DNA from 3 places in the Rhizobium sp. OAE497 genome. Region 1 is predicted to be linked to each of the others. Evidence: predicted binding sites of a transcription regulator. Region 1 holds the regulator's gene; each other region holds the start of a gene.
The links. Region 1 encodes PhoB, which activates phosphate uptake and scavenging genes when phosphate is short. Its sites were predicted from a motif close to TGTCATNNANCTGTCAT; they were not measured.

Region 1 (4,793 bases):
CGGCCGAGCTGCATCTCGGTGCCCGAGAGGAACAGTGTCTCGCCGCCGAGCTGGCGCATGCCGACATCGAAGGAGACGCGGGTACGTGTGGACGGCTTTTCGAAGATCATCGCCAGCATCTTGCCGGCGAGCGGCTTGTCGCCGGCGCCGGCCTTGAAAGCCTGCTTGCGCGAGATCGCATCATTCATGATGACGCGCAGATCGGCGGAGCTGACCGCCGAGAGATCGAGGAAGTGTTTGGGGGAAGCCATGTCGTCCTTACCTGTTTGCCTCGTAAGGCATCTATCCGTTCAAGCCGTCTTCTTGGCCTTGGCTGCGCGAATGCTCTCGGCGGCCTGCTCGATGCGTGCGAGGCCTTCGCGGGCTTCTTCCGCAGTCACCACCAGAGGCGGCAGGAGACGGATGACGTTATCGCCCGCCGGGACACCCAGCAGATGCGCGCCGCGGATCGCAGCCAGGAGTTCGCTCGAGGGAACGGCGGCCTTGATGCCGAGCAGCAGGCCTTCGCCGCGGATATCCTCGATCACGTCAGGATAGCGATCCTTCAGCGACGCCAGCCCCTGGCGGAAGACCAGCGACACGTCGCGGACGTGCTGCAGGAAGCCATCGGCGAGCACGATATCGAGAACGGCACTGCCGACGGCCATGGCGAGCGGATTGCCGCCATAGGTCGAGCCGTGCGTGCCGGCCTTCATGCCGGAGGCCGCCTCAGCCGTCGCAAGGCAGGCGCCGAGCGGGAAACCGCCGCCGATGCCCTTGGCAACAGCCATGATGTCGGGGCTCACACCGGACCATTCATAGGCGAAGAACTTGCCGGTACGGCCAACGCCGGTCTGCACTTCGTCGAGGATCAGCAGCAGGCCATGCTCATCGCAGAGCTGGCGCAGCGCCTTCATGAACTCGACGGTCGCCGGGCGGATACCGCCCTCGCCCTGTACCGGCTCGATGAGAATGCCAGCCGTCGCATCGGTGATCGCCGCGCGGACGGCTTCAACATCGCCGAAAGGCACCTGATCAAAACCAGGGGTCTTAGGACCGAAGCCTTCGAGATACTTTTCCTGGCCGCCGGCGGCGATCGTCGCCAGCGTACGGCCATGGAAGGCGCCTTCGAAGGTGATGATATGGAAGCGCTCCGGATGGCCCTTCGAATACTGGTAGCGGCGCGCGGTCTTGATCGCGCATTCCAGGGCTTCCGCACCCGAATTGGTGAAGAACACCTTGTCGGCGAAAGTCGCTTCCGTCAGCCTCGTTGCGAGCTTTTCCTGGCCTGGGATCTCGTAGATGTTGGAGAGGTGCCAGACCTTCTCGGCCTGCGCCTTCAGGGCATCGACAACATGAGGATGGCTGTGGCCGACAGCGGTCACGGCAACGCCGGCGCCAAAATCCAGATATCGCTCGCCGGACTCGGTAATCAGCCAGACGCCCTCACCTCGCTCGAACCGCAGAGGGGCACGAGAATAGGTATCATATAGCGGCGCGGCTTCAGCCATGGCGCGGTCTCCTGTCAGCGTTATGGGCAACCGGACTCCGGCTAAAAAACCAGGTCCGAAAAATTAAAAATGCCGCCTCTCGGCGGCGCTGTGCACTATTTACTTTTCGCACTGCAATGTCAACAAAACTACGGCTTTCGTGGCTTCTGGGTGACGCTCAAGCGATGTCGCGTTTCATCAACAGCTAATGTTGCAGAAATGACTCTGTGGGGAAGCAAGTTGGGGAAAACTTGAAATTCGATTCATCCGGATTCCCGCGACTCTTGTCACGGAGTCAGCCTCACACTAGGTTAAAACTCAATTACTAGACTGCATGCGGCGGAACTAGTCACCAAAATTAGTCAAGCGTTTCTTGTGTCGGATTCATCCGGGGCAAACGGTGAAGGATTCTGCCTTCACAACGCTTAAACGGCGGAGACACAGGGCATGAACTGGACAGACGAGCGGGTCGAGAAACTCAAGAAACTGTGGTCCGAAGGGTTGAGCGCTAGCCAGATCGCGGCGCAACTTGGAGGCGTGAGCCGGAATGCCGTTATCGGCAAGGTTCACCGTCTGGCACTGCCGGGCCGTGCCAAGGCCGGCGGCAATGCGACGGCGGCACGGGCTCCGAAGCGCACGACTTCGGCACCGCGCGCTCCGAACTACGCATCGCGCATGACGACCCGCACCGTTGCCCGCCCGCAGGGCGCAACGATGCTGAAGGAAGAGATCGAAATCGACGTCATGGAGGAGATGGAATATCGTCCCGCTTCCAACGTTGTCGTGCCGATCTCGCGCCGTCTCGGCCTGACGGAACTGACCGAGCGTACCTGCAAGTGGCCGGTCGGCGATCCGCTGAAGGACGATTTCCATTTCTGCGGCTGCGAAAGCCCGGATTCTTCGCCCTACTGCACCTATCACCAGCGCCTGGCTTACCAGCCGGTCAATGATCGCCGCAGGGCCGCACGCCCGGGCAAACTGAGCCGGGTAAAGACAAACGAAAAACGGGCCTTTCGGCCCGTTTTTTTGTATCTGCATATCAGGAGGCCGTAGCCTCCTTGATCACTCAGGCTTCCATGGAATAACCGGCACCGCGGACGGTGCGGATGACATCCTGCATGTTCGAGAAGTTGAGCGCCTTGCGCAGGCGGCCGACATGGACGTCGACGGTACGCTCGTCGACATAGATGTCGTGACCCCAGACGCCGTCGAGCAGTTGCGAGCGCGAGAAGACGCGGCCCGGCGACGACATCAGAAACTCCAGGAGGCGGAACTCGGTCGGTCCGAGACGGACTTCGCGGGTCTTGCGGTGAACGCGGTGCGTTTCGCGGTCGAGTTCGATATCGCCGCACTTCAGCACGGTCGAGAGAACTTCCGGCTTGGCGCGCCGCAGCATCGCCTTGACGCGGGCAACGAGCTCGGGCGTCGAGAACGGCTTGACGACATAGTCGTCGGCGCCGGTCGACAGGCCACGGACGCGCTCGCTCTCTTCGCCGCGCGCCGTCAGCATGATGATCGGCAGACGCTCGGTTTCCGGGCGCATGCGCAGCCGGCGGCAGAGCTCGATGCCTGATACGCCAGGCAGCATCCAATCGAGGATAAGAAGGTCCGGCGTGCGCTCCTGGAGGCGGATTTCCGCCTCGTCGCCGCGCAGGATGGTATCGACTTCGAAACCTTCGGCTTCGAGATTGTAGCGAAGAAGCACGCTCAGTGCTTCTTCGTCTTCAACGACTGCAACTCTCGGGATCATTCTATTCTGTCTCCTGAGGCCCGGTCCGGATGATTATTCCGTTACCGCGCCGACGGTGTTGGCGGTGTCGTCCTTCGGACGCTCGCCTTCCGGCTGAGCGCCGGTCGCCATGTAGTAGATGGTTTCAGCAATGTTGGTGGCGTGGTCGCCGATGCGCTCGATGTTCTTGGCGCAGAAGAGCAGATGCGTGCAGCTGGTGATGTTGCGCGGATCTTCCATCATGTAGGTGAGGAGCTCGCGGAACAGCGACGTGTACATCGCGTCGATTTCCTCGTCGCGCTCGCGGATCGACTTCGCCTTGTCGGCAGCACGCGTCGTGTAGACGTCGAGCACTTCCTTCAGCTGGACGAGAGCGAGCTCGGAGAGATGCTCCAGGCCACGGGCGAGCTTGCGCGGAACGCCGGTGCTCTGCACGGCGATGACGCGCTTTGCGGTGTTCTTGCCGAGGTCGCCGACGCGCTCGAGGTCGGCGGCGATGCGGATCGAACCCATGATCTCGCGCAGGTCCGACGCCATCGGCTGGCGGCGGGCGATGGTGACGATCGCCTTGTCGTTGATCTCGCGCTCGGCGTGATCGAGGATCACGTCGTCGGAGATGACCTTCTGCGCCAGTGCCGCGTCGCCGTTGACGAGGGCGCGGACAGCGTCGGAAACCATCTGCTCGGCCAGGCCGCCCATTTCGGAAATGCGGCGCGAGAGGAACTTCAGGTCTTCGTCATACGCAGAAAAAATATGTGTCGATGCCATGGGGAAAGTCCTTGAGTGTCTATCGGGGGTCGTGACGCCAAAGATCAGCCGAAGCGGCCCATGATGTAATCCTGGGTGCGCGGATCGTCCGGATTGGTGAACATCTTGTCGGTGTCGTTCTCCTCGACGAGATTGCCGAGATGGAACATGGCCGTGCGCTGCGAAACGCGAGCGGCCTGCTGCATGGAGTGCGTGACGATGACGATCGTGTAGGCTTCGCGCAGCTCGTGGATCAGTTCCTCGACCTTTGCGGTGGCGATCGGGTCGAGTGCCGAGCACGGCTCGTCCATCAGGATGACTTCGGGCGAGACGGCAACGGCGCGGGCGATGCAAAGGCGCTGCTGCTGACCGCCGGAGAGGCCTGTGCCGGATTCATGAACGCGGTCCTTGACCTCGTTCCACAGGCCGGCGCGTTGCAGGCTGGTCTCTACGATCTGGTCCATGTCGGCCTTGGTCTTGGCAAGACCATGGATGCGCGGGCCGTAGGCAACGTTCTCATAGATCGACTTCGGGAACGGGTTCGGCTTCTGGAACACCATTCCGACGCGGGCGCGCAGTTCGACGACGTCGATATCCGGATCGTAGATATCGTCGCCATCGAGCGTGATCTTGCCGGTGACGCGGCAATTGTCGATCGTGTCGTTCATGCGGTTCAGGCTGCGTAGGAAGGTGGACTTGCCGCAGCCGGACGGGCCGATGAGCGCCGTGACGGTGTTTTCGCGGATGTTCAGCTTGACGTCGAAGAGGGCGCGCTTTTCGCCGTAATAGACGGAAACGTCCTGGCCGATCATCTTGTAGGGAATGCTGTTCATCTTCTGGTCCAGAGC
Region 2 (4,793 bases), 340 kb from region 1:
TGTCGGCATGCGAGATGACGAATTCCTCGTCCTGAGCCGGTGCCGTCACGTCCTCGCCGAGCTCACCGGCGCGCAGCGCGCGGTCGACGAGCGACATCGACATTGCCTTGCGCTCGCTCTGGCCGAAGACCAGGCCATAGCCGCGGGTAAACTGCGGCGGAGCCTTGGCCGAACCCTTGAACTGGTTGACCATCTGGCATTCGGTGACCTGGATCGTGCCGAGCGAAACGGCAAAGCCGAGTTCGGGCACGTCGAACTCCACCTCGACTTCGCCGATGCGGATTTCGCCGGTGAAGGGGTGGTTGCGGCCGTAGCCGCGCTGCGTCGAGTAGCCGAGCGCCAGGAGGAAGCCTTCGTCGCCGCGGGCCAGCGCCTGCAGGCGCAGATCCCGGCTCATCGGGAATTCCATCGGCTCGCGCGTCAGGTCGCCGATCTCGTGATCTTCGGGCATCGAATCATCGTCTTCGATCAGGCCTTCCTGGCCGAGGATTTCGGAGACGCGGATGACGCGGCCGGTTTCGGCCTGACGCTGAGCCGGCTCTTCAACCTCTTCATCCGTCAGCAGCGACGGGTCGAGCAAGCGGTGCGTATAGTCGAAGGTCGGGCCGAGCAGCTGGCCGCCCGGAAGGTCCTTGTAGGTCGCCGAGATACGGCGCTCGATCGTCATGCGGCTCGTGTCGAGCGGCTTCGAGTAACCGAAGCGCGGCAGCGTCGTGCGATAGGCACGCAGCAGGAAGATCGCCTCGATCATGTCACCGCGCGACTGGCGAACTGCGAGCGCGGCAAGCGTCCGGTCGTAGAGCGACGCCTCGGCCATGACGCGATCGACGGCAAGCGCCAGCTGCGCGACGATCTGCTCGATGCCGATTGCGGGAAGCGAACGGTCACCGCGGCGGCGGTCGGCGAGCAGGCGATGGGCATTGGCGATGGCGGCCTCGCCACCTTTGACTGCAACATACATGGCTCACATCTCCGTTGCGGTAATCTTGGTGGTGCGCGGCAGGCAGAGGAAACTGCTGCCTGCGGCAAGCACGATGTCGACACCGCGGGGGAAGAGGACGCGGTTCTCGTTCCAGAGGCGGATGAAGGTCTCCGGCAGTCCCACCGGTGCGATTTCCGTCACGGTCTTGATACCCGGTCCCATCAGCGCCAGCATCTTGCCGCCGTCGAGCGCAGCAATCTCGATGACAACCGTCGTCGAGCGGTCGGGATATTCCTGCGTGCCCGGAGCGAAGAGGCCAAAAGTGGAGAGCGCCATGCCGCTGTCGACAAATGCGAAACGCGCCTCGGACTTTTCGGTGGTGACGGTCGCGCCCGTATGGAAGCTCAGCCAACCCGGTACGGCAGATTTGTTCAGCGCAGGCGAAAGCCATACTGGCGTGTCATGATCGCAGAGCGTCAGCGCGATGGCGCCGGCCGCGGCACCCATGGGCGCAGGCGGGGCAGCATCGGGCGACAGCGTCTGGATCGAGCCCGGGCGGGCCATGGCATCCATCATCGCCTTGAAGACGCTCTGAGCCTGGAAGACCGGCTCGGCAAAGCCGCCGGTCAAGGTATCGTTCCTGAGTTCCATCAGTCGTCTCCGCGAACCATGGTGAAGAAGTCGACGCGGGTTGCGGCCGTCTCGTCGGCCTTCTGCTGCGTCGCGGCGGCAATGCGCTGGGCGATCGGCTGAAGCAGTCTTTCCTCGACGAATGCCTTGGTTGGCTCTTCCTGCCAGAGAGCGTCGAAGATCGCGCAAAGCCGCGCCTTCTTGCGATCGGTGCCCAGCGACTGACCATGGCCGACAGTGCCGCTGGCGAGCCGGATCGTTGCGCGCGTGACCGTCACTTCGCCGAGATTGAAGGCCGAGCCGCCACCGCCGATACGGCCGCGGACCATCACCAGACCCGTTTCGGGGCCGCGCACGGCCTGAACCTCCGGCTTGTTCGCAAGCGCCTCCCAGGCGTCATTCAGTTCGGCAAGCTCGGAGCGGGCGAGAAGATCGACCACCCTCTTCCTGCCGTCGGCTGCCTCGATTTTCTCTGCTGGTTTCATCGCCACATCCTTCGAAATGTCTATTGATATAGACAACCATACAAGATATAGCTACGCTTAAATCGGGGGCATGACAAGCGTGTGACATGGCAGGGGTGAAATGGCTGGGCTGAAGCAGGTGCAAAGGCAGACGGGGGTGGCGCTATGGCGCCAGATAGCGGATCGCATCCGCGAGGCAATTACCCGCGGCGCCTATGATGAAACGGGCATGGTGCCGCCGGAAACGGCGCTCGCCGAACAGTTCGGCGTCAACCGGCATACGGTTCGAAGCGCCCTTGCGGCGTTGGCTCAGGAGGGAATCGTCCGCGCCGTGCAGGGCCGCGGCACGCTGATCGAACGGCGGGAGCGGTTGAATTTCCCGATCAGCAAGCGCACGCGCTTCACCGCGGGCATCAGCGGCCAGGCCAGGGAAACGCGCGGCTTCCTGCTGGCGGCCGCCGAGGAGTCCGCCGACGCAGAGGTCGCCCGCTGGCTGAAGATGCGCGTCGGCGATGCGGTCATCAGGCTGGAAACGACGCGGGAGGCTGACAAGCGCCCGGTCTCACGGGCAACGAGCTGGTTTCCGGCTGCACGCTTCGGCGATATCGCCGAGACCTACCGCAAGACGGAATCGATCACCAAGGCCTTCGCGCTGCTCGGCCTGCAGGACTATGTCCGAGCAACGACAGAGATCACTGCCGCGCATGCGGACGCCGGAGACATTGCCGATCTGGAGCTGACGCCGGGTGCGATCCTGCTGATCACCAAGGCGATGAACACCGATCTCGACGGCGTTCCCGTGCAATATTCCATCACCCGCTTCGCCGCAGACCGAGTACAATTCACCATCGAAAACTAAAAAGCCGGGCACTTGGCCCGGCTTTCTGATTGATGCGAATCCGGCTCAGTGAGCGCCGGACATGTCGCCGAGCACTTCCTTGGAGGCGACGGTGGAATCGGCCTTCAGCTTGTAGACCATCGGAACGCCGGTCGCGAGGTTGAGCTCAAGAACCTGCTCGCGGGTCAGGCGGTCGAGCACCATGACCAGCGAACGCAGCGAGTTGCCGTGAGCCGCGACGAGAACCTTCTCGCCACGCAGGACACGCGGCAGGATCTCCGTCAGGTAATAGGGCCAGACGCGGGCGCCGGTGTCGCGCAGGCTTTCGCCGCCCGGAGGCGGGACGTCGTAGGAGCGGCGCCAGATATGCACCTGCTCCTCGCCCCACTTGGCCCGGGCATCATCCTTGTTGAGGCCGGAGAGGTCGCCATAGTCGCGCTCGTTCAGCGCCTGATCCTTGATCGTCTGCAGGCCCTGCTGGCCGACCTTGTCGAGGATGAGCTTCAGCGTGTGCTGCGCGCGGGTCAGCGCCGAGGTGTAGGCGACATCGAACTTGATGCCATAATCGGCAAGCGCCTGGCCGCCGGCCGTCGCTTCCTGGATGCCGAGCTCGGTCAGATCAGGATCTTTCCAGCCGGTGAAGAGGTTCTTCAGGTTCCAGTCGCTCTGGCCATGCCGAACGAGAACGAGTGTGCCGCTCATAAAAGTCTGCCTCCGTAGGGATTATTGTAAAGAGAGCCCGAGGACATCGAGCATGGAATAGAAACCCGGCTTCTTGTCGCGCGCCCAGAGCGCTGCCTTGACGGCGCCGCGGCCGAAGATCGAGCGATCCGCCGCGCTATGCGACATCGAAACGATCTCGCCTTCGCCGGCAAAGAGCACCGAATGCTCGCCGATCACCGAGCCGCCGCGAAGCGTCGCAAAGCCGATGGTGCCGGCTTCGCGTGCACCAGTATGCCCATCGCGGACGCGAACCGACTGCGTCTTCAGGTCCACATTGCGGCCCTTGGCAGCGGCCTCGCCGAGCAGCAGCGCGGTACCCGAGGGCGCATCGACCTTGCGCTTGTGATGCATTTCGAGAACTTCGATATCCCAGTCCTCGGGCGACAGCGCCCGGGCAGCCTGCTCGATGAAGACGCTGAGAAGATTGACGCCGAGGCTCATATTGCCCGACTTGACGATCCGCGCATGGCGCCCGGCCGCCTGGATCTTGGCATCGTCGGCATCCGAGCATCCGGTCGTGCCGACCACATGGACGATACGCGCTTGTGCTGCCAATCCAGCAAATTCGACGCTGGCGGTTGGCGAAGTAAAGTCGAGGACACCCTCGGCATGCAGGAAGGCGGCGAGCGGATCGTCGCCGATGATCACGCCATTCGGCCCAAGCCCGGCAAGCTCGCCCGCATCGCGCCCGACGAAGGGCGACCCGGCGCGTTCGATCGCCGCATGCAGCGTCACGCCATCGATGGAATCGATCAGCCGGATCAGCGTCTGGCCCATGCGCCCTGCTGCCCCAACCACAACCAGTTTCATAGCAGCGTCGCTCATGTCCTCAGTATTCCCGTATCAGATCGTATTCGAGGCCGCCGGCCTCTGGAGATTGTTCAGGCGAGCGTAAAGTCCGTCCTCGAGCTTCGCAAGCGTCTCGTGATTGCCTTCCTCGACGACCCGACCCTGCTGCATCACGACGATCTTGTCGGCGCGAACGACGGTGGAGAGGCGGTGTGCGATGACGACGACGGTGCGGCCCGTCATCGCCTCGTCGAGTGCCTTCTGGACGGCAGCTTCGGATTCCGTATCGAGCGCCGATGTCGCCTCGTCGAGCAACAGGATCGGTGCGTTGCGCACGAGTGCGCGGGCGATCGACAGGCGCTGGCGCTGGCCGCCCGATAGGGTCACGCCATTCTCGCCGACGGCAGTATCGTAACCGTCGGGCTGT
Region 3 (4,793 bases), 1.6 Mb from region 1:
CGCCGAGAGTGCAGCGTTGACGTCGGTCGAGATGATCCTGCGCTCGTGAGCCTTCGCGAGGACGCGCTTCTCGATATCGCCGAGTTCGTCGGCGCTCTTGCCGAAATGCGTGTGGATGAAATTGGGAAGATTATACATGCCTGGCTCCGAAGCGTTACGCGTCGGAGCCAGTATTCCCGCCGACCGGCGGAATGCAATGCAAATTAAAGTCTTAGGCTCAGTAGCTGGCTTCGTTGACCATCACGTGCTGCGGGAAGAAGCGGTCGAGCGTCTGCGCCTTGCCGAACATCACGTCATGCTGGAGATAGCGATAGTCGCGCACCAGCGGGTCGAGCTTCTTGGGGTCGAGAACCCAATCCGGCGTGACTTCGTTCTTGCGCGTCGCCAGCTGGTAGCGATCGATAATGTCGTATTTCTTCTGAACGCGGCCGAGGAAGCCCGTGTAATAGGGATGCTCGAAGCCAGCGAATTTAAGCAGGTTATAGGAGATCAGCGACGGGCTGATCGTCCCGACATCCTGCTTCACGCCCTTCTTGCTCGACCAGATGACCAGCGGCGTCTCGTGCTGTTGCTTCATGACGTCGAGCGGCGCCTTGCGGGTGGCCACCTGGTCCGGCATGTAGCCGGCGCTCATGTAGACATTCCCGAGCGGCGGCAGGTGGTCGCCCCAGAGCACGATAATCGTCTCGCGGTCGCGGTGCGAAGCCCAGTCCATCAGCATCTTCAGGCTGTCGTCGGCTTCCTTGACGCCCTGCGTATAGGTGGCGAGCGTGGCGCGGTCGGCTTCCGGGATGTTACCCTGGATGTCGATCGAGTTGTGCGCGTAGCGATTGGCCTCGTAGGGGCCATGTCCCTGCAGGGTGACAGCGAAGAAGAAGAAGGGTTTGTCGAGGCCGTCGCCCTCGCGCATGATCTCCTTCATCAGCGAGTCATCGGAGGCGAAGATGCCGCGCTTTTCCATCGGCGGAAGGGTTTCCTCGGTGCGGAATTCCTCGAAGCCGAAATCCTTGTAGACCTCGTTGCGGTTCCAGAACCAGCCGCTGAAGGGATGCAGCGCGCGCGCCGCATAGCCTTCGCCGCGGAAGAAGGTGGCGAGCGAGGGAATGTCGCGGCGGATATACTGCTGATAGGGAATGCTGCCATAGGGCAGGAAAGCATTCGAGAAGCCGGTCAGCGCCTCGAACTCGACATTCGCTGTCATGCCGCCGAATTCCGGCGAGAAGACATAGCCGGATTGCGCCGCACGGATCGTCGGCATCGGGTCGGCGCTGAAATTCAGGTTCTTCAGCCGCGTCGGATCCCAGAAGGATTCGCTCATCAGCATGATGACATCGGGCTTTTCGCGCGGGCCGGCGAGATAGCCGTAATTGCGAGCGGGGATCGCATCCAGCGCTTCGGTATTCAGCCCGGCCGGAGCCGCGACATCGGCCATCGGCACATTGAAGATGAAGGCCAGGATGAAACCGTTGCTACGGTAGTTTTCCTTCTGGTCCCACATCATCGGCACGACCTGCAGGCGGTCGCGAATGTAGGAATATTGCGAATAATCCATCAGCGAGCCGAAGGCGGCGATAACGGGCAGGCCGAGGCAGAGGCGCCGCAGGCGCGCCTGACCCGAGAGCTTCGGGAAGGTGCGCCAGGCATAGCGCCAGCCGAAGACGATACCGGCGGCGAGAAGGGCGATGCCGATGACGAGGGCGACCGCGGTGAAGGGCCGGTCGCGGACCATCACTGGCAGAAGCTCCATGATCTGGCGGGCAAACAAGACATCCGACGGATAGAACGGGTCGGAGAGATAGTGCTGCTTCTGGTTCGAGACGAAAGCCGGGATCAGCACCAGAGGCACGACGATCAGCGCCGACTGGTGGCGGCGCCCGAAGGCGGCGTCCAACGTCAGCATCAGGATGGTCAGCATTGCCACGGTGGTCATGCCCGGGCGGGCCGTCGAGGTCAGGAAATCGCCGACATCGGCAAGCGTGCTGCGGGCGATCCATTCGACGGCGATGACGCTGAGCAGCGCGATCGACAAGGTCAGCGCGACGCTGAGGACACCGCGGGCAGCCGGAGAGCGGACATTGGAGCCGAGACCAGTGGAAAGCAGCGCCATTCTTCTGGCCTGCGCGGACTTCATGACCGATGCGATCAAGGGCGTACTCCAATGTCATTCCCGCCGGTTTCGCGGCGTCATAAAAACTTCATCGAACTGTCACATGCCCGCCATGAACGCTAGATGAACCATTAATGTTTCCTTGCTTTTCCCTGGGATTTGAATTTTCCGCGTATCAGACACTGCCGGTTTTCATGGCGGAGCACGTTGCGGGGCGAGGACGCGCGCGCTAAATAAATGACATGACACAGGAAAACGCTCCCTTGAACACGCTCCGTATCGCCGTCGCGCAGCTGAACCCCACCGTAGGCGATGTTGCAGGAAATCTTGCAAAAGCCCGCGAGGCACGCGCCGATGCGGCACGCCAGGGCGCAGACCTTCTGCTTTTGACGGAGCTCTTCATTTCGGGCTATCCGCCAGAAGACCTGGTGCTGAAACCGGCATTCCTGAAAGCCTGCCAGAAGGCGGTCGACGATCTCGCTGCCGATACGGCCGATGGCGGCCCGGGCGTCATCGTCGGCTTCCCCCGCCAGGGCGAAACCGGGCGGCACAATTCGGTTGCGGTCATCGATGGCGGCAAGATCCTGGTGCTACGCGACAAGATCGACCTGCCGAATTACGGCGAGTTCGACGAGAAGCGCGTCTTCGACGAAGGCTCGATGCCGGGGCCGGTGAATTTCCGTGGCGTCAGGATCGGCGTGCCGATCTGCGAGGAGATCTGGAACGATCTCGGCGTCTGCGAGACGCTGGCCGAAAGCGGCGCTGAAATCCTGCTGGTGCCGAACGGCTCTCCCTATTATCGGGGCAAGGTTGACGTGCGCCATCAGGTGGCGCTGCGCCAGGTCATCGAGACCGGCCTGCCGCTGATCTTCGCAAACCAGCTCGGCGGCCAGGACGAACTGGTCTTCGATGGCGCGAGCTTCGCCTTCAACGGCGACAAGTCGCTGGCCTTCCAGATGAGCCAGTTCGAGCCGGCGCTGGCGGTGACGACCTGGAAGCGCGGCGAGAACGGCTGGCGCTGCAGCGAAGGGCCGATGTCGCATGTTCCCGAGAAGGAAGAGGCCGATTACCGCGCCTGCCTCCTCGGCTTCCGCGACTACGTCAACAAGAACGGCTTCAAGAATGTGGTGCTCGGCCTTTCGGGCGGTATTGACTCGGCGATCTGCGCGGCGATTGCCGTCGATGCGCTGGGCGAGGAGCGGGTGCGCACCATCATGCTGCCCTATCGCTACACGTCGGAGGATTCGCTGAAGGACGCCGCCGATTGCGCCAGGGCGCTCGGCTGCCGCTACGATATCGTGCCCATCGAGGAGCCGGTGAAGGGCTTCACCTCGGCGCTTTCGGATCTCTTCGAGGGCACAGATAGCGGCATCACCGAGGAGAACCTGCAAAGCCGCGCCCGCGGCGTGATCCTGATGGCGATCTCCAATAAGTTCGGCTCGATGGTGGTGACGACGGGCAACAAGTCGGAAATGTCGGTCGGATACGCAACCCTCTATGGCGACATGAACGGTGGCTTCAATCCGATCAAGGACCTTTACAAGATGCAGGTCTATGCGATCTCGCGCTGGCGCAACGAACATGTGCCGCCGGATGCGCTTGGTCCGTCGGGTGTCGTCATTCCGCAGAACATCATCGACAAGGCGCCGTCCGCCGAGCTTCGCCCGGACCAGAAGGACCAGGATTCGCTGCCGCCTTATCCTGTTCTCGACGACATTCTCGAATGCCTCGTCGAGAAGGAGATGGGCGTCGACGAGATTGTCGCCCGCGGTCATGACGTCGCAACCGTCCACCGCGTCGAGCATCTGCTCTATCTCGCCGAATACAAGCGCCGCCAGTCGGCGCCGGGCGTGAAGATCACCAAGAAGAATTTCGGCCGTGATCGCCGCTACCCGATTACCAACCGGTTTAGGGATCGCAGTTAGCGATCGTTAACCCGATCAACCGAAAGCTGCTGACTTCCGCATCTTCCCGCGTTTCTATCGTCAGAAATGCGGGAGGTCCTGATCGTGCGTGATACGAAAGTCGCCGTCTTCATCGATACCGAAAACCTGCCGGCGCGCTCGGCGGGCGAGATCATCGACATCGCATCCGGCTACGGGCGCCTTGTCGAGCGGCGCGCCTATGGCGATTTCACGCGGGAGGCTGCCCAGCCGTGGGTCGCGGCTGCCGGAAAGCATGCGCTCAGCCTGCAGACGGCGGTCAGCTCCCAGTCGGGCAAGAATGGTGCGGACATCCTGCTTGCCGTCGATGCGATGGAATATCTCGGCGCCTCGGCGATCGATCTTTTCTGCATCGCCAGCAGCGATCGCGACGTCGGCCATCTGGCGACGCGTATCAGGATGCGCGGCAAGCAGGCGATCGGGGTTGGCGCGCCGAATGCTTCCAGGCTGCTGCGCGAGTCGTTCGATGATTTCTTCGAGTTGCGTCTCGCAGAGGCGCCGGCAAGCCTTCCGGCACTGGCCAAGGTCGTGGCGCTGCAGCCATCACCGAGCATCCGGCCCTATATCGCGCAGGCGCTGCAGACGGCGAAGCTGAGGGAGGAAGGCTGGCTGGATATTGCTGAGCTCGGCACCTTGCTGCGGCAGGTCTATCCCGACTTCAAGGCACAGCATTTCGGCGCTCCGAACCTCAGTTCGCTTTTGAAGCGATGCGACTTTATCGAGACACAGATGCATGGCACAAA

Region 2: phnF (phosphonate metabolism transcriptional regulator PhnF) is a predicted target of PhoB. The motif match lies at 2,108-2,124, and genes of this name have one in related genera.
Region 3: ABIE40_RS10480 (LTA synthase family protein) is a predicted target of PhoB. The motif match lies at 2,194-2,210, and genes of this name have one in related genera.

What each region holds. Positions count from the first base shown of each region.
Region 1 covers NZ_JBEPOA010000001.1:456,140-460,932, reverse strand. The annotation lists gene argF (ornithine carbamoyltransferase) at 1-251, opposite strand, end outside; gene ABIE40_RS02320 (aspartate aminotransferase family protein) at 291-1,490, opposite strand; partial or broken gene ABIE40_RS02315 (GcrA family cell cycle regulator) at 1,917-2,435, shown strand; gene phoB (phosphate regulon transcriptional regulator PhoB) at 2,536-3,219, opposite strand; gene phoU (phosphate signaling complex protein PhoU) at 3,253-3,966, opposite strand; gene pstB (phosphate ABC transporter ATP-binding protein PstB) at 4,011-4,793, opposite strand, start outside.
Region 2 covers NZ_JBEPOA010000001.1:116,143-120,935, forward strand. The annotation lists gene ABIE40_RS00560 (carbon-phosphorus lyase complex subunit) at 1-961, opposite strand, end outside; gene phnH (phosphonate C-P lyase system protein PhnH) at 965-1,573, opposite strand; gene phnG (phosphonate C-P lyase system protein PhnG) at 1,573-2,037, opposite strand; gene phnF (phosphonate metabolism transcriptional regulator PhnF) at 2,138-2,875, shown strand; gene ABIE40_RS00580 (2,3-bisphosphoglycerate-dependent phosphoglycerate mutase) at 2,921-3,556, opposite strand; gene dapB (4-hydroxy-tetrahydrodipicolinate reductase) at 3,578-4,402, opposite strand; gene ABIE40_RS00590 (ABC transporter ATP-binding protein) at 4,421-4,793, opposite strand, start outside.
Region 3 covers NZ_JBEPOA010000001.1:2,023,953-2,028,745, reverse strand. The annotation lists gene ABIE40_RS10485 (DUF1003 domain-containing protein) at 1-138, opposite strand, end outside; gene ABIE40_RS10480 (LTA synthase family protein) at 218-2,107, opposite strand; gene ABIE40_RS10475 (NAD+ synthase) at 2,350-4,032, shown strand; gene ABIE40_RS10470 (NYN domain-containing protein) at 4,117-4,793, shown strand, end outside.